Regions from separate parts of the Comamonas odontotermitis genome, predicted to be linked through region 1. Evidence: predicted binding sites of a transcription regulator. Region 1 holds the regulator's gene; each other region holds the start of a gene.
The links. Region 1 encodes sigma-54, which starts transcription at its own class of promoters, with help from an activator protein. Its sites were predicted from a motif close to TGGCANGNAANCTGCTTT; they were not measured.
Positions count from the first base shown of each region.

Region 2: the regulator sigma-54 is predicted to act here: its motif matches at 3,956-3,973, upstream of LAD35_RS13245 ([protein-PII] uridylyltransferase).
Region 3: the regulator sigma-54 is predicted to act here: its motif matches at 5,027-5,044, upstream of urtA (urea ABC transporter substrate-binding protein).

Region 1 is NZ_CP083452.1:45,094-52,444, forward strand. Features, by position in the region: gene argS (arginine--tRNA ligase) at 1-505, shown strand, start outside; gene LAD35_RS20480 (SPOR domain-containing protein) at 532-1,254, shown strand; gene LAD35_RS20485 (thiol:disulfide interchange protein DsbA/DsbL) at 1,312-1,956, shown strand; gene lptA (lipopolysaccharide transport periplasmic protein LptA) at 2,250-2,918, shown strand; gene lptB (LPS export ABC transporter ATP-binding protein) at 2,942-3,718, shown strand; gene rpoN (RNA polymerase factor sigma-54) at 3,821-5,455, shown strand; gene LAD35_RS20505 (glutaredoxin family protein) at 5,517-5,996, opposite strand; gene LAD35_RS20510 (aspartyl/asparaginyl beta-hydroxylase domain-containing protein) at 6,102-7,025, opposite strand; gene LAD35_RS20515 (hypothetical protein) at 7,173-7,351, opposite strand, start outside.
Region 2 is NZ_CP083451.1:2,859,713-2,867,063, forward strand. Features, by position in the region: gene purL (phosphoribosylformylglycinamidine synthase) at 1-2,867, opposite strand, end outside; gene map (type I methionyl aminopeptidase) at 3,048-3,863, shown strand; gene LAD35_RS13245 ([protein-PII] uridylyltransferase) at 4,031-6,634, shown strand; gene def (peptide deformylase) at 6,702-7,241, opposite strand; gene LAD35_RS13255 (YbaN family protein) at 7,349-7,351, shown strand, end outside.
Region 3 is NZ_CP083451.1:871,683-879,033, reverse strand. Features, by position in the region: gene ureG (urease accessory protein UreG) at 1-40, opposite strand, end outside; gene LAD35_RS04080 (urease accessory protein UreF) at 37-798, opposite strand; gene ureE (urease accessory protein UreE) at 737-1,261, opposite strand; gene LAD35_RS04070 (GNAT family N-acetyltransferase) at 1,270-1,749, opposite strand; gene ureC (urease subunit alpha) at 1,758-3,476, opposite strand; gene LAD35_RS04060 (urease subunit beta) at 3,476-3,781, opposite strand; gene LAD35_RS04055 (HupE/UreJ family protein) at 3,793-4,401, opposite strand; gene LAD35_RS04050 (urease subunit gamma) at 4,440-4,742, opposite strand; gene urtA (urea ABC transporter substrate-binding protein) at 5,094-6,365, shown strand; gene urtB (urea ABC transporter permease subunit UrtB) at 6,467-7,351, shown strand, end outside.

The DNA of each region.
Region 1 (7,351 bases):
CGTCACCCTGCGCGACCTGATCGAGTGGACGAGCAAGGACGCGGTGCGCTTCTTCCTGCTCTCGCGCAAGCCCGACACCGAATACACCTTCGACGTCGACCTGGCCGTGGCCCAGAACAACGACAACCCCGTCTACTACGTGCAGTACGCCCATGCGCGCATATGCTCGGTGCTGCGCGCGTGGCAGGAGTCCGGCGCGGTGGTTGCGGCATTGAAGGATGTGGATCTGTCTGCCCTGCAGGGCCCGCAGGCCCAGGCGCTGATGCAGCTGCTTGCCAAGTACCCCGAGATGCTGACGGCTGCCGCTGACGGCAACGCGCCACACGATGTTACGTTCTACCTGCGTGATCTGGCTGCCAGCTACCACAGCTACTATGATGCTGAACGCATTCTGGTGGACGATGAGCCCGTCAAGCTGGCCCGTCTGGCGCTGGTGGCTGCCACGGCGCAGGTGTTGCGCAATGGCCTCGCAGTGCTGGGCGTGGGTGCGCCAGAACGCATGTGATTTTGCGAACAAAGGTAAAAACTGCAATGCGACGACATCAACGTGGTGGAACGATTCTGGGCCTGATTCTGGGGCTGCTGATTGGCGTAGGCGCGGCCCTGGCCGTGGCTGTCTATGTGACCAACGTACCGGTGCCGTTTGTCAACAAAGGCAATGTGCGCGGCGAAGCCAAGGACAAGGCCGAAGCCGAGCGCAACCAGAACTGGGACCCGAACTCGCCGCTGTACGGCAAGAACCCCGCAAGAAACCCCGCGCCCGCAGCCCCTGCCGCGCAGGGCGTGGTCGTGCCGGAGCCGCCCAAGACGGTGACTGAAAACACCAAGCCGCCTGCCGACACCAAGCCCCCCAAGCCCGAAGTGGTGCTGCCCGACAGCAAGACGACCACCGCCGATGGCAAGCCTGCTGACAAACCCGCAGACAAGACCCAGGTAGCCAAGCTCGACCCCAAGGCCGGGCAGGCCACCGATCCGCTGGGTGATCTGGCCAAATCGCGCGGTGCGGATGGCTCGGATGGTTTCCAGTATTTCGTGCAGGCAGGGGCTTTCCGTACCCAGTCCGACGGTGATGCCCAGCGCGCCAAGCTGGCCATGATGGGCTGGGAAGCCCGCGTGACTGAGCGCGAGGTCAACGGTCGCACGGTCTACCGTGTGCGCGTGGGCCCCTTCAACAAGCGTGACGATGCGGATGGCCTCAAAGGTAAACTGGATGGCGCTGGCGTCGACGCGCAAATTGTGCGCGTGCAGCGTTGAACTTTTTCAAACCACAGCGACTCCTACCTCGCAACCCGCTACTGGAGATAACAAAACATGAAACGTCGTGCGTTTTCCGCCACCGCTGCCTCGGCAGTGGCCGCCTCTGCCATCAGCCTGCCTTTTGCCACTGGCGCACAAGCCCAGGCCAAGTTCAAGGAAGGCAAGGACTACCTCAAGCTGGCCAAGCCCGTGAACCCCGATGCGCCGGCCGGCAAGGTCGACGTGATCGAGTTCTTCTGGTACAGCTGCCCGCACTGCAACGCGTTTGAGCCCCAGTTCGAAGCCTGGGCCAAGACCGCGCCCAAGAACCTGCAGGTGCGCCGCGTGCCCGTCGCGTTCAACAACACCTTCATTCCTCAGCAAAAGATCTACTACACGCTGGAAACCATGGGCCTGATCCCTGACGTGCATGTCAAGGTTTTCCGCGCCATTCACGTGGAGCGCCAGCGCTTGAACAAGGACGACGAAATCTTCGCCTGGATGGAGAAGAACGGCGTCGACATCAAGAAGTTCAAGGACATCTACAACTCGTTCTCGGTCACCAACCAGGTGCGCAAGGCGACGCAGTTGCAGGAATCCTACGGCGTGGAAGGCGTGCCAGCCATGGGCGTGGCAGGCAAGTACTACACCGATGGAACGCGCGCAGGCTCGATGACCAATGTGCTGCAGGTGGTGGAATTCCTGGCAACCCAGGGCTGATCCGATACCGAATACGGATATCGTGCAGAACCACACCGCCAAGCCCGCAACATGCGGGCTTTTTTCATCGCTGGGGGCTGTGCCTTGAAAGGCGCCCGTGTCGCAAAAGGCGGCAGGCTGACACGGCCAAGCAAAAGCCATTGCCTGCTGTAAGCAGGCGGATCGGGGGCGGTCAAGCAGGCTTTCCGGACATTCCGGCGCCTCTGCATCGCAGGGAACATGGGTGATTTCCGCAGCGCTGGCGGCAGGCCCCTCAGCATGGCTACAATGGGTAAGAGCAAGATTCATGCCTTATGAGACCTAGTATTTTTTCCACCCTGTTGATGGCGGCTGTGCTGGCGCTGCCATTGCTGTCGCACGCCGAGCGCGCCGACCGCACCAAGCCCATGAACATCGAGGCGGACAATGGTACGCACGATGAGCTCAAGCAGACCAGCGTCTTCACCGGCAATGTCGTGGTGACCAAGGGCACCATCATCATTCGCGGCGCCCAGTTGACCGTCAGCCAGGACCGCGATGGCTACCAGCACGGTGTGGTGACGGCGGCGCCCGGCAAGCTGGCGTTCTTCCGCCAGAAGCGCGACACCGCACCTGGCGCGCCGTCCGAGTTTGTCGAAGGCGAAGGCGAAGTCATCACCTACAACGGTCGCGACGATACCGTGCACTTCGAGCGCCGGGGCGAGTTGCGCCGCTACCGTGAAACCACCCTGACCGACCAGGTCAGCGGCTCGGTCATCGTCTACAACAACCTGACCGACACCTTTACCGTGAATGGCCAGAAGGGCGAGCAGACGGCAGAAACCAAGCCCGGTGCGCCCAAGAATGGCCGCGTACGCGTGATCCTGACGCCCAAGGCCGATGAAAAGGCCGATGCGAAAGCGGACGCAGGCAAGGCCAAGCCCGCTGCGGACGACAAGGAAAAGCTGCGCCCGAGCACCCAACTCAATGACGGAGCCAAGTGACCGTGGCTGAAACTTCGTCGGGAATCTCGGTCAACGCCAAGGCGGCAGCCAGCGACCATCGCAGCCAGCTCGAAGTGCTGCACCTCGAAAAATCCTATGGCAGCCGCAAGGTCGTCAAGGATGTGTCGCTGTCGGTGCGCAAGGGCGAGGTCGTTGGCCTGCTCGGCCCCAATGGCGCGGGCAAGACCACATCGTTCTACATGATCGTTGGCCTGGTGCGCAGCGATGGCGGTGACATCCGCATCGACGGCCACTCGGTGGCCAACATGCCGATTCACCAGCGCTCGCAGCTGGGCCTGTCGTATCTGCCGCAGGAAGCATCGATCTTCCGCAAGCTCAGCGTGCAGGACAATGTGCGCGCCGTGCTGGAGCTGCAAAAAGGCCCCAATGGCAAGCCATTGCCACGCGATGAGGTGGAGCGCCAGCTGACGGCGCTTTTGCAGGAGCTGCGTGTAGAGCACTTGCGTGAGTCGCCGGCCGTTGCACTCTCCGGCGGCGAGCGTCGCCGTGTCGAGATTGCACGGGCGCTTGCCACGCAGCCCCGTTTCATTCTGCTGGACGAGCCGTTTGCGGGCATTGACCCGATTGCGGTGATCGAGATCCAGCGTATCGTCGCTTTTTTGAGAGACCGTGGCATCGGCGTGCTGATTACTGACCACAACGTGCGCGAAACCCTGGGCATTTGCGACCACGCCTGCATCATCAGTGATGGCAAGGTGCTGGCAGCCGGGACGCCGCAAGAGATTGTGGAAAACGCCGATGTGAGGAGGGTGTACCTGGGTGAGCATTTCCGCATGTGATGCACGCAGACCTGGCTGGCAACGCGTTGTTCGCGCGGTGGCTGGCCGGTCACACAACCGTTTCATAGCAAGCGCATACATTGCCATGCAAGGGGGCTCGCTATGATGCCCTCGCTGTCACTGCGCGTCTCGCAGAACCTCACGCTCACGCCGCAGCTGCAGCAGTCCATCCGGCTGCTGCAACTGTCCACCCAGGAGCTGTCGCAGGAAGTGGAGCAGATGCTCGACGAAAACCCGTTCCTGGAGCGGGATGCGGACGAGGCTGCTGCGGAGCCGGACGCTGCAGCGGCACCTGCCGATGTGCCGGGCGCCAGCGCGGACGCAGGCGATGATCGCGCAGAAAATGCTCCTGAAAAAGTAGCTTCTTCTGCAGATTCAGCAAGCACTGAATCTGATTTTGAACCAGATTACGCTGGCGGCGAAACCCTGGACTTTGCCGCAGGCAAGGAAACCGGTGCAGACGCCGAAGCGGCTGCGGGCGACTCTGCATCCGACTGGGAAGAATGGGGCGGCGATGTGCCAGCCCGTGCCAGCGCGGCAGATGACGAAGAAGAAACTCCCGCATCGGACCGCAGCTCGGTCCACATCAGCTTGCAGGATGTGCTGCACCGCCAGGCGCTGTCGCTGCGGCTGTGCCCGGAAGACCGCGCTGCGCTGTACTTCCTGATCGAATCGCTGAACGACGACGGCTACCTCGAAGAGACCCTGGCCGAGCTGGCCCAGAGCTTTGGGGACGCCAGTGATCCAGACGCTTATGACGCGCTGCTGCACCACCTGACCGTGGCGCTGCGCCTGCTGCAAAGCCTGGAGCCGGTGGGCGTGGGCGCCCGCACGCTGGCAGAATGCCTGGCCCTGCAGATCAAGGCCCGCCAGCGTCTGCTGGACGACGAAGGCTCCGCCGACCCCGAGGCCGATGCGCTGGCCCTGGAGACTGCGCTGCTCGTGTGCCAGGAATCGCTCGACCTGCTGGCGCGCCGCGATGTGCGCAAGCTCATGCAGCTGACGGGTTGCAGCGAAGCTGCCGTGCGCAGCGCGCTGGCGGTGATTGCAAAGCTGGAGCCACGCCCGGGCCGCCCATATGCAGACGTTGACCGCAACGCCATCATCCCCGACATCATCGTGCGCCCCAGCAACGAGCGCGGCCTGCCTGTGCCGGGTTTCAGCGTGCAGCTCAATGCCGAAGTGATGCCGCGCCTGCGCGTGCAGGAGGTGTACGCCAACGCCCTGCGCAGCCACAAGGGCAGCGAAGGCCATGGTGCACTGCAGCAACGGCTCCAGGAGGCGCGCTGGTTCATCAAGAACATCCAGCAGCGTTTCGACACCATCCTGCGGGTGTCGCAGGCCATTGTGGAGCGGCAGCGCAACTTCTTCGTACATGGTGAGCTTGCCATGCGCCCCATGGTGCTGCGCGAGATCGCCGATGAGCTGGGCCTGCACGAATCCACCATCAGCCGCGTGACCACGGCCAAGTACATGGCAACGCCCCAGGGCACGGTTGAGCTCAAGTACTTCTTTGGCTCGGGCCTGGGCACCGAAACCGGGGGCAGCGCCTCCAGCACGGCGGTGAAGGCGCTGATCAAGCAGCTGCTGGACGAGGAAAACCCGAAAAAGCCGCTGTCCGATGCCAAGATCGCCGATCTGCTGCAGGAGCAGGGCATCGAGTGCGCGCGCCGTACGGTCGCCAAGTACCGCGAAGCCTTGCGTATTCCGGCGGCCAGCCTGCGCAAGACCTTGTAGGTTGCTATTATTTGTGTAGCGTATCGCGCTTGATGGGCGGGTGCCAGGGGCCAGTTTTGCCTTATTTCTTGCCCGCTGCAGCCTTGCGCTTGGCAAACAGCGCGTCATAGCTGGATTCGCGGAACCCCGCCAGCCGCTGGCCGTCTGCCAGCAGCACCGGTACGCCCCGGCCGCCGATCTCTGCAAAAGCGGCCTTGCCGTCTGGCGTGTCGATATCGATTTCACGGTAGGCGATCTGGTTTTTGGCCAGATAGGCGCGCGCGAGCCGACAGTAGCCGCACCATTGCGCCATGTACAGCACGGCCTGGCCATGCTGCACCACCGCCTTCTTCGCGGTCGCCTTGCCTGCGGGTGCCGGTGGCATGCCCGGCACGATGCTGATCGGCAATTGCTCCTGCTGCAGGGCCTGGGCGTTGCCTTCGGCAGGGGGCCGGTCGCTGTAGACCACCTTGCCGTCGGCCCCCACCGTTTTGTACAGCGTCTGCGCACCTGCGAACGGGTAGATTGCAATCAACAACAACGTAAGACAAAAGGAACGCATGGAGTCTCCAGGGAGGCGCTGGGGGCCAAGCCAATCATATAAAAGAAAAAAGCCGCTGGGCGTTTGCGCACCAGTGGCTTTTTGCAGTGATCAAGATTGGGCCCTTCAAGCGGGCCACAGCCACCATACAAACAGCGCTGCCACGGCCAGCATCAGGCCGAACTTGGTGAGTTTGTAGGCGGTTTTGTTCCAGGCCTTGTAGCGGCGGCGCCACTGGCCCATGTAGAACGAGATTTTGAAGATGCGGCTGATGAAGCCGCGCGGGTCGCCCTCGTTGTTGGGGGAGCTGGCGGCAGCGACCACATTCTTGCCCAGCCAGTGGTTGAGCCACTGGGCAAAGCCGTTGGTCATGGGGCGCTCCACATCGCAGAACAGCACGATGCGGTTGCCTTCGCTGCGGTTTTCTGCCCAGTGCATATAGGTCTCGTCGAAGATCACGCCTTCGCCCTCTCGCCAGCTGTACGGCTGGCCATCGACTTCGATCATGCAGCGGTCATCGTTGGGCGCCAGCACGGCCAGATGGTAGCGCAGCGAGCCCGCGTACGGATCGCGGTGCAGGTTGAGCTTGGCGCCGGGTGGCAGCTCGGCAAACATGGCGGCCTTCACATTGGGGATGGCCTTGACCAGCGCCGTGGTCTTGGGGCACAGCTCCATGGCCGAGGGGTGGGCGTCGCCATACCACTTGAGGTAGAAGCGCTTCCAGCCGGTCTTGAAGAAGGAGTTGAAGCCCGCGTCGTCGTTGTTGGCCGCCGCCTTGATCTGCATGTTTTTCTGCAGGTTGATGGCTTCTTCGCGGATCTCGCGCCAGTTGGCCTGCAGCGGTGCCAGCTCGGGGAAGGTGCTGGTGGGCAGGTAGGGTGTGCGTGGCACCTTGCTGAACACCAACATGAAGACGTTGAACGGCGCCGTGAAGGTGGAGTGGTCAAACAGCTGGCGCAGCACCTTGTGCCGCACCTTGCCACGCAGGTGCATGTACAGGCCGCAGCCAAAGAAGAGCAGCACCAGGGCCAGAACAATGATTTTTGCCATAGCCGCCGATTTTACCGAGGGCATTGCGGCCCGTGCTGTGCAAGCGCAAAGCACGGGCGTTTCGTAATATCAAAAACAATAGCTGATAGCGTTTGGTGGATAAGCGCTGGAGGCCAAAAACAGCCTCAATAGCTACCGAGTGCTGCTTTACTTGCCCTGCTTGGCAAACGCCGCCTTGAGGCGCAGCAGCATTTCCTTGTTCAGCAGGCGTTGCTGGCCGCTCCAGTGCGTCATGGCCTTGTCGGCGTCGGCCTTGAGGCGGTTGGCCGTGGCCCAGTCGCCCTGCTCTGCGGCCCAGATTGCGTATTCGGCGATCACATCGAAGC
Region 2 (7,351 bases), on a different replicon from region 1:
GCACGCAAGGTCAGGTCTTCGCGGCGTCCCGACACCTGGGTGCCCCAGTTCTTGCCTTCGCCACTGTCCATGCGGCTGTCGGAGATACCGTCTCCTTCGGTGACCAGCATGTCCACATTCAGCGCCACACCCACATGGCCAGCAAAAGCCATCTCGGCCACGGTCGCCAGCAGGCCGCCGTCGCCCTTGTCGTGGTAGGCCAGGATCTGGCCCTTGGCACGCAACGCATTCACGGCGTCCACCAGGGCAATCAGGTCCTTGGCATCGTCGAGATCAGGGGTCTCATTGCCGCTTTGCCCCAGCACCTGGCCCAGAATGGAGCCACCCATGCGCATCTTGCCCCGGCCCAGGTCCACCAGCACCAGTGTGCTGTCGTCCTCCTTGGCGTCGAGCTGCGGCGTGAGCGTGCTGCGCACATCGTCGATCGACGCAAAGCCGGTGATGATCAGGCTCACCGGCGAGGTGACTTTCTTCACCTCGCCACCCTCGCTCCACTGCGTGCGCATGGACAGCGAATCCTTGCCCACGGGAATCGAGATGTTCAGCTGCGGGCACAGCTCCATGCCCACGGCCTTGACCGTTGCATACAGCGCGGCGTCTTCGCCTGCTTCGCCGCAGGCCGCCATCCAGTTGGCCGACATCTTGACCTTGGAGAGTGCAATGGGCGCCGCCAGCATATTGGTAATGGCTTCTGCCACAGCCATGCGGCCCGAGGCCGGGGCGTTGATGGCGGCCAGCGGCGTGCGCTCGCCCATGGCCATGGCCTCACCGGCAAAGCCCTTGAAGTCTGCCAGGGTCACGGCCACATCGGCCACGGGCACCTGCCAGGGGCCGACCATCTGGTCGCGGTGGGTGAGGCCGCCCACTGTGCGGTCACCAATGGTGATCAGGAAGCGCTTGGAGGCCACGGTGGGGTGGGCCAGCACATCGATCACCGCCTTCTCCAGCGGCACGCCGGTCAGGTCGATGGCAGGCAGCTCACGCGTGACGGTGGCCACATCCTTGTTCATCTTGGGCGGCTTGCCCAGCAACACATCCATGGGCATGTCCACGGGGAACTTCTGGTCTCCCGACGCGACAGCCGTGTCCTCCAACACCAGTTGGCGCTCACCGGTGGCGGTGCCGATCACGGCAAATGGGCAGCGCTCGCGCTCACAGAACGCCGTGAACTGTGCCAGCGACTCAGGCGCGATGGCCAACACGTAGCGTTCCTGGCTTTCGTTGGACCAGATTTCCTTGGGGGCGAGGCCAGACTCCTCCAGCTTGACGGCCCGCAGGTCAAAGCGCGCGCCACGGCCCGCATCGTTGGTCAGCTCGGGGAAGGCATTGGAGAGGCCGCCAGCACCCACGTCGTGAATCGCCAGGATCGGGTTGCCCGCGCCTTGCTGCCAGCAATGGTTGATGACTTCCTGCGCACGGCGCTCGATCTCGGGGTTGCCACGCTGCACCGAATCAAAATCTAGCTCGGCGGCATTCGTGCCGCTGGCCATGGAGCTGGCGGCGCCGCCGCCCATACCGATGCGCATGCCGGGGCCACCCAGCTGGATCAGCAGCGTACCTGCGGGAAATTCAATCTTCTTGGTCAGCTCGGAATCGATGATGCCCAGGCCGCCGGCGATCATGATGGGCTTGTGATAGCCGCGGGTGATGTCACCCACCTGCTGCTCGTACTCGCGGAAATAACCCGTCAGGTTGGGACGACCGAACTCGTTGTTGAATGCAGCGCCACCCAGCGGGCCTTCAATCATGATCTGCAGCGGGCTGGCAATGTGCTCGGGCTTGCCCACTTCGCTGCCCCAGAGCTTGGAGACGGTAAAACCGGTCAGACCCGCCTTGGGTTTGGAGCCCCGGCCGGTGGCGCCTTCATCGCGGATCTCGCCGCCTGCACCGGTCGAGGCGCCTGGGAAGGGAGAGATGGCCGTCGGGTGGTTGTGCGTTTCCACCTTCATCAGCACATGGTTGATGGCGCTATTTTTTTGATAGCTTGGTGCGCCTTCTGTTCCGGCACTTGCATCGAATTTCGCCACAAAACGCTCGACAGCGTGGCCTTCCATGATGGAGGCATTGTCGGCATAGGCCACAATGGTGTGCTGGGGCGAGACCTGCTCGGTGTTGCGGATCATGCCAAAGAGCGATTTCTCCTGCGCCACGCCATCGATGGTGAAGCTGGCGTTGAAGATCTTGTGGCGGCAGTGCTCGGAGTTCGCCTGAGCGAACATCATCAGCTCCACGTCGGTAGGGTTGCGTCCCAGGCCATTGAAGGCCTTGACCAGGTACTCGATCTCGTCATCGGCCAGAGCCAGGCCCCATTGCTTGTTGGCAGCCTCCAGCGCGGCCGCGCCGCCACCCAGCACATCCACAAACTCCATGGGCTGCGCCTGCAGCGCAGAAAACAGTTGCTCGGCCTCGGCGCGGGAGGCAAAGACCGATTCGGTCATGCGGTCATGCAGCAGCGCGGCGATCTGGGCGGATTGCTCTGCATTCAGCTCTGGCGCGCCGCCCAGCAGGCCGGATTTGAGGCTCACCCGGTATTCGGTGATGCGCTCCACGCGGAACACGTCCAGGCCGCAGTTGCGCGCGATATCGGTCGCCTTCGACGCCCAGGGCGAGATCGTACCCAGGCGCGGCGTAACGACAAAAGCCAGGCCTTCGTCATTGCCTGCGTAGGGGTCGCCATAGGTCAGCAGGGCCGCCACGCGCTGTGCATCTGCACCAGCCAAGGGCTGATTGGTGGCCACCAGATGTACAAAACGGGCAGCAATGCCCGTTATTTTTGGATGGATTGCCGTCAATGCGGTCAGCAGTTGTTGGGCGCGGAAGGAGCTCAGGGCGTTACCGCCGGCTAGCTGGGTCAGGTGCAGTGTCACGTGGCAGCCTATGTGGGACTAGGAGGATGGAGGAAAGCACACATGCGCCTTGCTCGCACCACAGGCTGGCTGCAGCAACGGATGCAAGGGCGGGGTTAACCCGGGATTTTACTGTGCGTTGACAGGGTACGTAGCCGCATGGTCAACAGGCCAATGGGTGCAGTGGGATAATCATGGGCTATGACCATCAAAATCAATACCGAAGAAGACATTGCACAGATGCGCATCGCAGGCCGCCTGGCCTCGGAGGTTTTGGACTACATCACCCCCCACATCCAGCCAGGCATCACCACCAAGCAGATCGACCTGCTGTGCGCCGAAGCCATGGAAAAGCAAGGCACCAAATCCGCCTGCCTGGGCTACCAGCCCCCCGGCATGACACCCTACCCCGCCTACGTCTGCACCTCGGTCAACCATGTGGTATGCCACGGCATTCCCAATGACAAGCCCCTCAAGAAGGGCGATATCGTCAACGTGGACGTGACCATCATCACGCCAGAGGGCTACTTTGGCGACAACAGCCGCATGTTCATCATCGGCGAGGGCACCATCGCCGGCAAACGCCTGTGCCAGCTCACCTTCGAGGCCATGTGGCACGGTATCGTGCAGGTCAGGAACGGCGCACACCTGGGCGATGTCGGCCACGCGATTCAGAAGTTTGCCGAAGGCCACGGCCTGTCGGTGGTGCGCGAATACTGCGGCCACGGCATCGGCAAGGTCTTCCACGACGAGCCTCAGGTGCTGCACTATGGCCGTCCTGGTACAGGCGTGGAACTGAAGACCGGCATGATCTTCACCATCGAGCCCATGCTCAACCTCGGCAAGAAGGACATCAAGGACCTGGGCAACGACGGCTGGACCGTGATCACCAAGGACCACAGCCTCTCCGCCCAGTGGGAAGTGGAAGTGCTGGTGACCGACACCGGCTACGAGGTGCTGACCCTGTCCGATGGATCCCCCGCGCTGCCCGACTTCGTCAAGACGACCAAATGCTGAGAGGTTAACCCTGCGCTCTCACCCAGGCGGCACTGCGCACAGCATGCCGCCTTTTTCTTTGCCATCGGGCTCTGGCGGCAGCAGATGAAGGCTGGCACAGCACATGCTTATGGGAATCACTGGTTTTCCGCTATGGCACACTGCCATGGACCGCTTTGACTTGCACCATGAACGATCCCCGCATTCCGCAGCTGCGCGAGCAGTACCAGGCCCGGCGCGCCACCCTGTTCGAGGCCATCATGGCCGGAGGCAGCAGCACGCGCGGCATCCAGACGCAGCTGCGCAAGCTGTCGAACCTGGCCGATGACCTGCTGCGCGACCTGTGGCATCTGGCCGGCCTGCCCGACCACCTCAGCCTCGTCGCCGTAGGCGGCTTTGGCCGGGGCAAGCTGTTTCCGCATTCCGATATCGACGTGCTGGTGCTGCTGCCCGATGGCACCGATCTGGAGCATGAGGCCCCCTTGCGCACCAGAATCGAGCATTTCATCGGGTCATGCTGGGATGCGGGACTGGAAATCGGCTCCAGTGTGCGCACCGTGGTGCAGTGCATCACGGAAGCCAGGGCCGACGTCACCGTGCAGACAGCGATGCTGGAGTCGCGCCGCATCACCGGCTCTGCGCCGCTGTACAGGCAGTTCCAGAGCGCGCTGGACCAGGCCATCAGCCCGGATGCCTTTGTGGTGGCCAAGGTGCTGGAGATGCAGCAGCGCCACAACAAGTACGAAAACACCGCCTATTCCCTGGAGCCCAACTGCAAGGAATCACCCGGCGGCCTGCGCGATCTGCAGACCATCATCTGGCTGGGCCGTGCCACGGGCCTGGGCGACAGCTGGAAGGCGCTCGCCGGCAAGGGCTTGGCCACCATCTACGAAGTGCGCAACCTGCAGCGCAATGAAGACCTGATCTGCCTCATCCGCGCGCGGCTGCACATTGTGGCCCGGCGACGCGAAGACCGCCTGGTGTTCGACCTGCAGACACCAGTGGCCGAATCCTTCGGCTTCAAAACGGAAACACCGGCCGGACACCGTTTCCCCAAGCGCGCCAGCGAGGAGCTGATGAAGCGCTACTACTGGGCGGCCAAGGCGGTGGCGCAATTGACGCAGATTCTGCTGCTCAACATCGACGAGCGCCTGCACCCGGGCAGCCACGCGCTGCGCCGCATCGATGATGAGTTTTACGAGAAGGCAGGCCTCATTGAAGTCGCCGACGACGAAGTGTATCTGCGCAACCCGCACGCCATCCTGCGCACTTTCCTGCTGTATGAAACAGAGCCTGGCCTCACCGATCTGTCGGCCCGCACCTTCCGCGCGCTTTACCATGCACGCCGGGTGATGACAGCCGGTTTCCGCCAGGATCCCGTCAACCGCGCCACCTTCATGCAGATCCTGCAGCAACCGCAGGGCATCACCCATGCCATGCGTCTGATGAACCAGACCTCGGTACTCGGCCGCTACCTATGGCCCTTCCGCCGCATCGTGGGGCAAATGCAGCACGACCTGTTCCATGTCTACACCGTCGATCAGCATATCCTGATGGTGCTGCGCAATGTGCGGCGTTTCTTCATGGCAGAGCATGCCCATGAGTACCCCTATTGCTCACAACTGGCTGCGGGCTGGGACAAGCCGTGGATTCTGTATCTGGCAGCGCTCTTTCACGACATCGGCAAAGGGCGCGGCGGCGATCACTCGGAAATTGGCGCCGCCGAGGTCAAGCGCTTTTGCCGCGACCACCGGGTTGCCAGGGAAGACGCCCTGCTGGTGGAGTTTTTAGTGCGCGAGCACCTCACCATGAGCCAGGTGGCGCAAAAGCAGGACACGTCCGATCCCGAGGTGATAGCAGTCTTTGCCAAGCGCGTGCACAACGAACGCTACCTCACGGCCCTCTACCTGCTGACCGTAGCCGATATCCGCGGCACCAGCCCCAAGGTGTGGAACGGCTGGAAGGGCAAGCTGCTGGAAGACCTGTACCGCGCCACCCTGCGCATGCTGGGCGGGCGGGCGCCCGACCTGGCGGCGCAGGCCGAAATCCGCAAGCGCGAAGCCCTGGTGATGCTCGCGCTCTCGGCCCAGCCGCACGAGTCGCACAAGGCCCTGTGGGACACCCTGGGGGTGGATTACTTCATGCGACAGGAGGCAGCCGACATTGCATGGCACACCCGTCACCTCTCGCGCCATGTGGGGAGCAGCACGCCCATCGTGCGCGCCCGCCAATCGCTCGCTGGCGAAGGCCTGCAGGTCATGGTGTATGCGCCCGACCAGCCCGACCTGTTCGCCCGCATCTGCGGCTACTTCGACCGCGCCGGCTTCTCGATCCTGGATGCCCGGGTGCACACAGCGCTCAACCGCTATGCGCTCGACACCTTCCAGGTGATCGCCACCAATGCACCGCAAAGCTACCGTGAACTGATCAATCTGGTGGAGAGCGAACTGAGCCGCACGCTGGCGGAAGCCAAGCCACTGCCCGAGCCGGTGCAGCGCCGCGTTTCGCGCCGCGTCAAGAGCTTTCCGGTTGCGCCGCGCGTGCTGCTGCGGCCCGATGACAAAGGCCAGCGCTGGCTGCTGTCCATTTCTGCCGCCGACCGTGCAGGCCTTTTGTACACCGTGGCACGCGTCCTGGCCCGCCACCAGCTGAGCGTGGAGCTGGCCAAGATCAGCACCCTGGGGGAGCGGGTGGAAGACAGCTTTCTGCTGCAAGGCCCGGAGTTGCAGAACAATGTGAGCCAGATTGCCATCGAAACCGAACTGCTGTGGGCGCTGGCCGCTCCGGCGTAAGCAGTTACTGGCTATAAAAACCAGTTCCTGGGCTTTTCCATCAAGCGCCGATTGCTATTATTTTTGATTAATCGTCTTCGGCCGCGCTGATATCGGGAAACAGCACCTCGGTAAAACCGAACTGCGTGAAGTCGCGCATCCGCATGGGATAGAGCTTGCCCCACAGGTGATCGCACTCATGCTGCACCACGCGGGCATGGAAGCCCTCGGCCACGCGGTCGATCGGATCGCCATACTGGTCGAAACCGGTGTAGCGGATCTTCTGCCAGCGCGGCACCAGCCCTCGCATACCGGGCACGGACAGACATCCCTCCCAGTCACTGGCTTCTTCATCCGACAAGGGTGTGATGACCGGGTTGATCAGCACCGTTGGCGGCACCAGGGGGCGATCGGGGTAGCGCGGGTTGCGCTCGCTGGAGCCAAAAAACACCACCTGCTGGTCAACCCCAATCTGCGGCGCCGCCAGTCCTGCCCCCTGCGCAGCGCGCATGGTATCGAGCAGGTCCTGCACCAGTTGGTGCAGCGCGTCGGTGTCGAATGCAGCGACGGGCTGCGCCGTGCGCAAAAGCCGCGCATCGCCCATTTTCAAGATTGGATGAATTGCCATGTCGGCATGGTAGCGCAGTGCGTACCGGCTCGGTAGCGCCCCCTCTCTCCCAATATCACTTGCCCGGCATCTGCACATTGTCTTGCTGGCAGATGCACAATGGCGCCATG
Region 3 (7,351 bases), on a different replicon from region 1:
TGCTGCGATGGGGAATATGGTGCAATGCGGATGTGTTCATGATCTGAAGAGCCTTGAATACTGGTGTTCATGCTGGGCAGAGAGAATCGCCAGCATGGGTGAAAACGCCTGCCGTGCGTCGTCTGGCAGCGCCAGTGCACAGGCAACGGCCTGCGGAATTTCCTGCGCAAGCCGCGCGAGAATGCGCTGCCCTGCACTCTGGCCCAAAGGCACCGCTTTGACCGCTGCCTGCACCAGGTTCTCTGCCCAGCCAAAGGCGTAGGCCAGCAACGCATCATGGGCCGATGCGCCCGCGCAATGCGCGGCAAACGAAAAGGCAATTGGGTAGCTCGCATCCTGCGCGGCCAGCCAGGTGACTGTGTCCAGAATCGATACCTGACCGGCATGGCGGTTCCGGAGCCACTCCACCAAGGAGCGCCCCATTTGCTCGGTCTGCAGCCGCAACTCGCTGCTCTCGCGCGTGGTGCGCACCCATTGGTTCAGTTCGGCAATGCGCGGCAGGTCTGTGGCTTGCCAGGCGCTTGCAGCCTGGGCGATCACGGCCATCTCGCCGCGCGACTGGCTCAGGTGCAGCTGCTGCGCCAGCCAGTCGCCCGCTTCGCTTTCCGTTGTGACCAGCGACGCGTTGATGGCAGCCTCCAGGCCCTCGGAGTACGAAAATCCGCCAATCGGCAGCGCCGGCGATGCCAGCCACATCAGCTGCAGAAAGCTGTGTGCCAGCAGTGCAGGCTGCACTTCAGTGGTTGTGCCCGTGATCGTTGCCATGGTGGTGAGCGTGATGGTGGCTGTGCCCGTCATGGGTGACATGCCCGCCATAAGCGCCCCCTTCGGGCTCAAAAGGCAGGTCGGCCTGCGCCACCTCCATGTGCATGCTGCGCAGCATGTCGGCCAGCACATGGTCGGGCTCGATCTTGAGGTGATCGGGTTGCAGCTCGATCGGCACATGGCGGTTGCCCAGGTGGTACGCGGCGCGCATCAGATCAAAGGGAGTTCCGTGCACAACGCAGGCCGTGATGCGCAGCACCTTCTGCGGTGCAGCCAGCACCCGGATCAACGATCCATCTTCAGTCACGAGCACATCGCCGCCGCGCACCGCCTGTCCGCGCGGCAAGAAAACGCCCAGCTCGCGCCCCTGGCTATCAACCGCAGAAAAACGTGATTTCTGGCGCACATCCCAGTCAAGCTCCACCGTGGCCGCGCGCTTGAGCAACACCGCCGCCAGCCCGTTGCCCGACACAATGCATTTGGATACCTGCAGCATGCCTTGCCTCATCGGATGGCTCGCGTCATGAAGCAACTATGGGGATCGAGCTGGTAGCTCCCAAACGGTTCGCACAGCTCAAAGCCGTTGCGTGCATAAAACCTGCGCGCTGGCGTGAAAAACGGCTCAGTACCGGTTTCCAGGCTGATGCGTTCCACGCCACTGGCGCGTGCCTCATCCAAGACATGCGCAAGAATACGTTGTGCTGCATCACTGCCGCGGTATGCGCCCTGCACCCGCATGGTCTTGAGCTCGACATGGGCGGCGTCCAGTTGCTTGAGCGCGCAGGTGCCTACCAGCGCCGGGCCTTCCGGCTGCTGCATCCATGCAGTCCAGAACCGAATATCCGGCTGGCGCAGTTTCTCCACATCCAGTGCATGTACGCTTTCAGGTGGCGATACCTTGCGCATGTCGTCGAGATGCTCTTGCAAAAAGCAGATGACCAGTGGATCGGTCGCGGGATCCAGAACGAAATAAAGCTGCATCATTCACGTACTCAGAATAAAAAGTACCGCTGCGCCATCGGAAGGCAGGCCGCAGGCTCACAGGTCAGCAACTGGCCGTTGGCCCGCACCGCGTAGGTCTGGGCATCGACCTCCATGTGCGGTGCCAGATCGTTATGCACCATATCGCTCTTTTTCACACCGCGTATGCCTTTGACGGCAGACAGCGTCTTGTGCAGGCCAAAGCGCTGGCCAATATCGGCGGCCAGCCCGGCTTGCGAAACAAAGGTAAGCGATGTCCTTGCAATCGCGCCGCCAAAGCTGCCGAACATGGGCCGGTAGTGCACGGGCTGCGGCGTGGGGATGGAGGCGTTGGGGTCACCCATGGCGGCCATGGCAATGAAGCCGCCTTTGAGAATGCACGTGGGCTTGACGCCGAAGAAGGCTGGCTTCCAGATCACGATATCGGCCCACTTGTCCACTTCCAGGCTGCCTACTTCGTGGCTGATGCCATGGGCAATCGCAGGATTGATGGTGTACTTGGCGATATAGCGCTTGATGCGGAAATTGTCGTTGCGCGTGCCGTCCCCCGCGAGGGCACCGCGCTGCAGCTTCATCTTGTGCGCGGTCTGCCAGGTGCGCAAGATCACCTCGCCCACGCGACCCATGGCCTGGCTGTCAGAGCTGAACATGCTGATGGCGCCAATGTCGTGCAGGATGTCTTCCGCCGCGATGGTCTCCTTGCGGATGCGGCTTTCGGCAAAAGCCAGATCTTCGGCAATGCCCGCATCCAGGTGGTGGCAGACCATGAGCATGTCCACATGCTCGTCCAGCGTATTCACTGTGTAGGGGCGCGTAGGGTTGGTGGAACTGGGCAGCACATTGGCCTCGCCCACCACCTTGAGGATATCGGGTGCGTGGCCGCCACCCGCGCCCTCGGTGTGGAAAGTGTGGATGGTACGGCCCCTGAAAGCGGCCACCGTGTCTTCCACGAAGCCGCTTTCGTTGAGGGTATCGGTATGGATGGCGACCTGCGTGTCGGTGTCTTCGGCCACGGTGAGGCAGTTGTCGATGGCTGCGGGCGTACTGCCCCAGTCCTCGTGCAGCTTCAGACCGATGGCGCCTGCAGCAATCTGTTCATGCAGCCCCTGCGGCAGGCTCGCGTTGCCTTTGCCCAGAAAGCCCAGGTTCATGGGAAAGGCATCAGCCGCCTGCAGCATGCGCTCCATGTTCCAGGGGCCGGGGGTGCAGGTGGTGGCAAAGGTACCTGTGGCAGGGCCTGTTCCCCCTCCAATCATGGTGGTGACGCCACTGGTCAGGGCCTCCTCGATCTGCTGCGGAGCGATGAAATGGATGTGGGTGTCAATGCCGCCAGCCGTGACAATGCTGCCTTCGCAACTGATGATCTCGGTGCCCGGGCCGATGATGATGTCCACACCCGGTTGCGTATCGGGGTTTCCGGCCTTGCCAATGGCGGCAATGCGTCCATCTTTGAGGCCGATGTCGGCTTTGACGATACCCCAGTGGTCGATGATCAAGGCATTGGTGAGCACCGTGTCCATGGCGCCTTGCGCGCGGCTGCGCTGGCTCTGTGCCATGCCATCACGAATGGTCTTGCCGCCGCCGAACTTCACTTCCTCGCCATAACCGCCCGCGCGCAGCGTGAAGTCCTGCTCCACTTCAATCACCAGATCGGTATCGGCAAGGCGCACGCGGTCACCGACCGTGGGGCCATAGGTTTCAGCGTAGGCGCGCTTTTCCATCGTAGCCATCAGAGCACTCCTTGCACCAGGCCGCGAAAGCCATACACCTCTCGGCTGCCACCAATATCCACCAGTTCAACCGTGCGCTGTTGCCCCGGCTCAAAGCGCACCGCCATGCCGCTGGCAATGTTCAGCCGCATGCCGCGCGCTACAGCGCGGTCGAATGCCAGACCCGCATTTGTTTCGGCAAAATGGTAATGGGAGCCTACCTGGATGGGCCGGTCGCTGGCGTTGTGCACCACCAGCGTCACGGTGCGGCGGCCACTGTTGAGGGCGTGCGCACCCTCGTCGATCAAGAGTTCACCGGGAATCATGGCGTCTCCTGTCAGGCCAAACGAATCAGCAGGAAAGCGCCGAGCAGCGCAGTACCCACGCCACCCAGCCGAGCCAGCCATTGGTGGCGCTGCATCAACCCATGGCCCAACCCCATGCCTGTGATGTGCAGAATGGCCGACCCCAACGCCATGCCTGCCAGCGCACCCAGGGCCGCAAGGCCGCCATCGCCTGCCAGCTCATACCCATGCGCTGCACCATGAAAGAATGCAAAGCCTCCTGCCAGCGCCGCCGCCGCAACCCAAGGCATCTTGCTTTGCACCGCCACCAGCAGGCCCAGCGCCAATACCGAGGCAGCAATCATGGGCTCCACCCCCGGCACCCGCAGCCCGGCAAAACCCGCAACTGCACCTGCCACCAGCATGGCAACAAAAGCGACCGGTACACGCCAGGCCGCCTGGAGCCGAGGAAAGGCCAACACACTCCAAACGCCCACGGCCAGCATGGCTGCCAGATGGTCAATACCAGTGAACGGGTGCACCAGGCCCTGCACAAAGCTGTCCGCCAGGCCATGTGTGTGCGAGTGATCTCCGCCATGTGCCAGTGCAATGGCAGGCAGCATGGGCAGTGCCGCAAGGGTGATGGAAGTTACTTTTTTCATAACGATTTGGATTGGATGGCTAGGTGACTCGAGGGATTTCAGATGATGGGTTCGTGCACGGTGACGAGCTTGGTTCCATCGGGAAAGGTGGCTTCGATCTGGATGTCCGGGATCATCTCGGCAATCCCTTCCATCACATCCGCGCGCGTCAGTACCGTGCGGCCTTCGCTCATCAACTGGGCTACGGTCTTGCCATCCCGCGCACCTTCCATCACAAAGGCACTGATGAGCGCCACCGCTTCCGGGTAGTTGAGTTTGAGGCCCCGGGCCATGCGACGCTCGGCCAGCAGAGCCGCCGTAAAGATCAGCAGCTTGTCTTTTTCGCGTGGAGTGAGTTCCATGGAGGCTTGATTCCGTATCCTGAAGTATTTGCCGGTACACGCCATCGCGCGCCGGTGCCAAACATATGGAATGACACAGTGCAATATTCGGGCCAACCGTGCACACCCTTGGAGCACAGGCACCAGAGACAGGCGTTCCGGGGGATTGTGGCGCACCAAAACCAGCAAGAGATCCCCGCACGACCCCCAATTGGTGCACGCGCACTACAGCAGTGCGAAGCCGCGCCCCATCTCACCGCAGCGAATGCGAACCGAGCAGCCATCCTGCGAGTAGATTTCAAAACTGGCACGCCTATTGCACTGCAGCACGCACGGTCAATCGTGACCGAACCCTTTTGTTGGAGTGGTGCAATGAATCGTCGTGGAACCCTGAACGTACTGGCAGCCTCGGTCTCCCTGGCTTACTTCTTCTCGTCTCCTGCGCAAGCACAGGACACCATCAAGGTCGGCGTGCTGCACAGCCTGTCAGGCACCATGGCCATTTCGGAGACCGTGCTCAAGGATACGGTGCTGATGGCCATCGACGACATCAACGCCAAGGGCGGTGTGCTGGGCAAGAAGCTGGAGCCCGTGGTGGTGGACCCTGCCTCCAACTGGCCGCTGTTCGCTGAAAAAGCCAAGCAGTTGATCACGCAGGACAAGGTAGCCGTGGTCTTCGGCTGCTGGACCAGCGTATCGCGCAAATCGGTGCTGCCCGTGTTCGAGCAGAACAATGGCCTGCTGTTCTACCCTGTGCAGTACGAAGGCGAAGAGCTGTCCAAGAATGTCTTCTACACCGGCGCTGCCCCCAACCAGCAGGCAATTCCTGCGGTCGAGTATCTGATGAGCAAGGAAGGCGGTGGTGCCAAGCGTTTCGTGCTGCTGGGCACTGATTATGTCTACCCCCGCACCACCAACAAGATCCTGCGCGCCTTCCTCAAATCCAAGGGCGTGAAGGATTCCGATATCATGGAAACCTACACCCCCTTTGGCCACAGCGACTACCAGACCATCGTCGCAGATGTGAAGAAATTCTCCACCGGCGGCAAGACCGCTGTGATCTCCACCATCAATGGCGACTCCAACGTGCCCTTCTACAAGGAGCTGGGCAATGCAGGCCTCAAAGCCAAGGATGTGCCCGTGGTGGCCTTCAGCGTGGGCGAGGAAGAGCTGCGCGGCGTGGACACCAAGCCACTGGTGGGGCACCTGGCAGCGTGGAACTACTTCATGAGCGTGAAGAACCCCACCAACACCGCTTTCATCAAACAGTGGAGCGATTACGCCAAGGCCAAGAACATTGCGGGCCACAAGGACAAACCGCTGACCAACGACCCGATGGAAGCCACCTGGATCGGCATCCACATGTGGAAGCAGGCCGTCGAAAAAGCCAAGAGCACGGATACCGACAAGGTCATCGCTGCCATGGCTGGCCAGACCTTCGCTGCACCAGACGGCTTCACCGTGAAGATGGACGAGAAGAACCACCACCTGCACAAGCCCGTGATGGTGGGTGAGATCAAGGCCGATGGCCAGTTCAATGTGGTCTGGAAAACCAAGGGCCCAATCAAGGCACAGCCCTGGAGCCCCTATATCGAAGGCAATGACAAGAAGAAGGACGAGCCGGACGGCAAGAGCAGTTCCTGATTGCATGCTGCCCGGTCTGCGCAATGCCGACCGGGCAATATCAAGTATCAAAACAATAGCTAATGGCGCTTAATGGATAAGCGCTGAAGGTTGATTCAACCATGAACATCCTGCACAAAGCCATGGCCGCAGCCTTGGGCTTGCTGCTGTCCCTATCCTGCCACGCGCTGACCGCCGAACAGACCTTTGCCATGGCGGCTGCCGAAGACAATGATGCGCGCGCTGCGGCCATCAACGCCGCCGTGCTGGAGCCTGACGACGGCGGCAGGCTGGCCGCCTATCTGCAGGCGCTTGCCGATGACGCTGTACGCACAGCCGGTGGCAAGGTCTTTGTCATCCAGGGCGAGCGTGCCATCGATCCCACCACCGGTGCAGTCACCACACCGCCCGCTGATGCCGAGGAGATCGTCAACAACAACTACCTGCGCGGCGTGATCGAATCCGCTCAGGCTGCACTGGCGCTGAACAGCGCCGATGTGCAGGCCCGCCGTGCAGCGGCGCAAAAGCTGGCGGCAGAACCCGATGCCGCTCGCCTGCCGCTGATCGACAAGGTGCTGGCAGGTGAACAGGATGCACAGGTCAAAGCCATGCTGGAGCGCGCCAAGGCTGCCAGCCTGCTGGGCAGCGAGGATTCTGCCGAGCGTCTGCAGGCTGTACAACAACTGGCGCAGATCCACACCCCAGAGACACAGCTGCTGCTGAACCAAAGGCTGGCCGACGAGAGCGATCCAGCGGTGCAGAAGGCAATCCGCTCTGCGCTGTCATCCATTGCCGAATCGCTGGCCTGGGGCGAACGGCTGGGCGCCATCTTCAGCGGCCTGAGCCTGGGCTCCGTGCTGCTGCTGGCAGCGCTGGGCCTGGCCATCACCTACGGGCTCATGGGCGTGATCAACATGGCGCATGGCGAGCTGATCATGATCGGTGCCTATGCCACGTACCTGGTACAGGTGTTGTTCCAGCGCTGGATGCCTGAGTCCGCCTTCGGC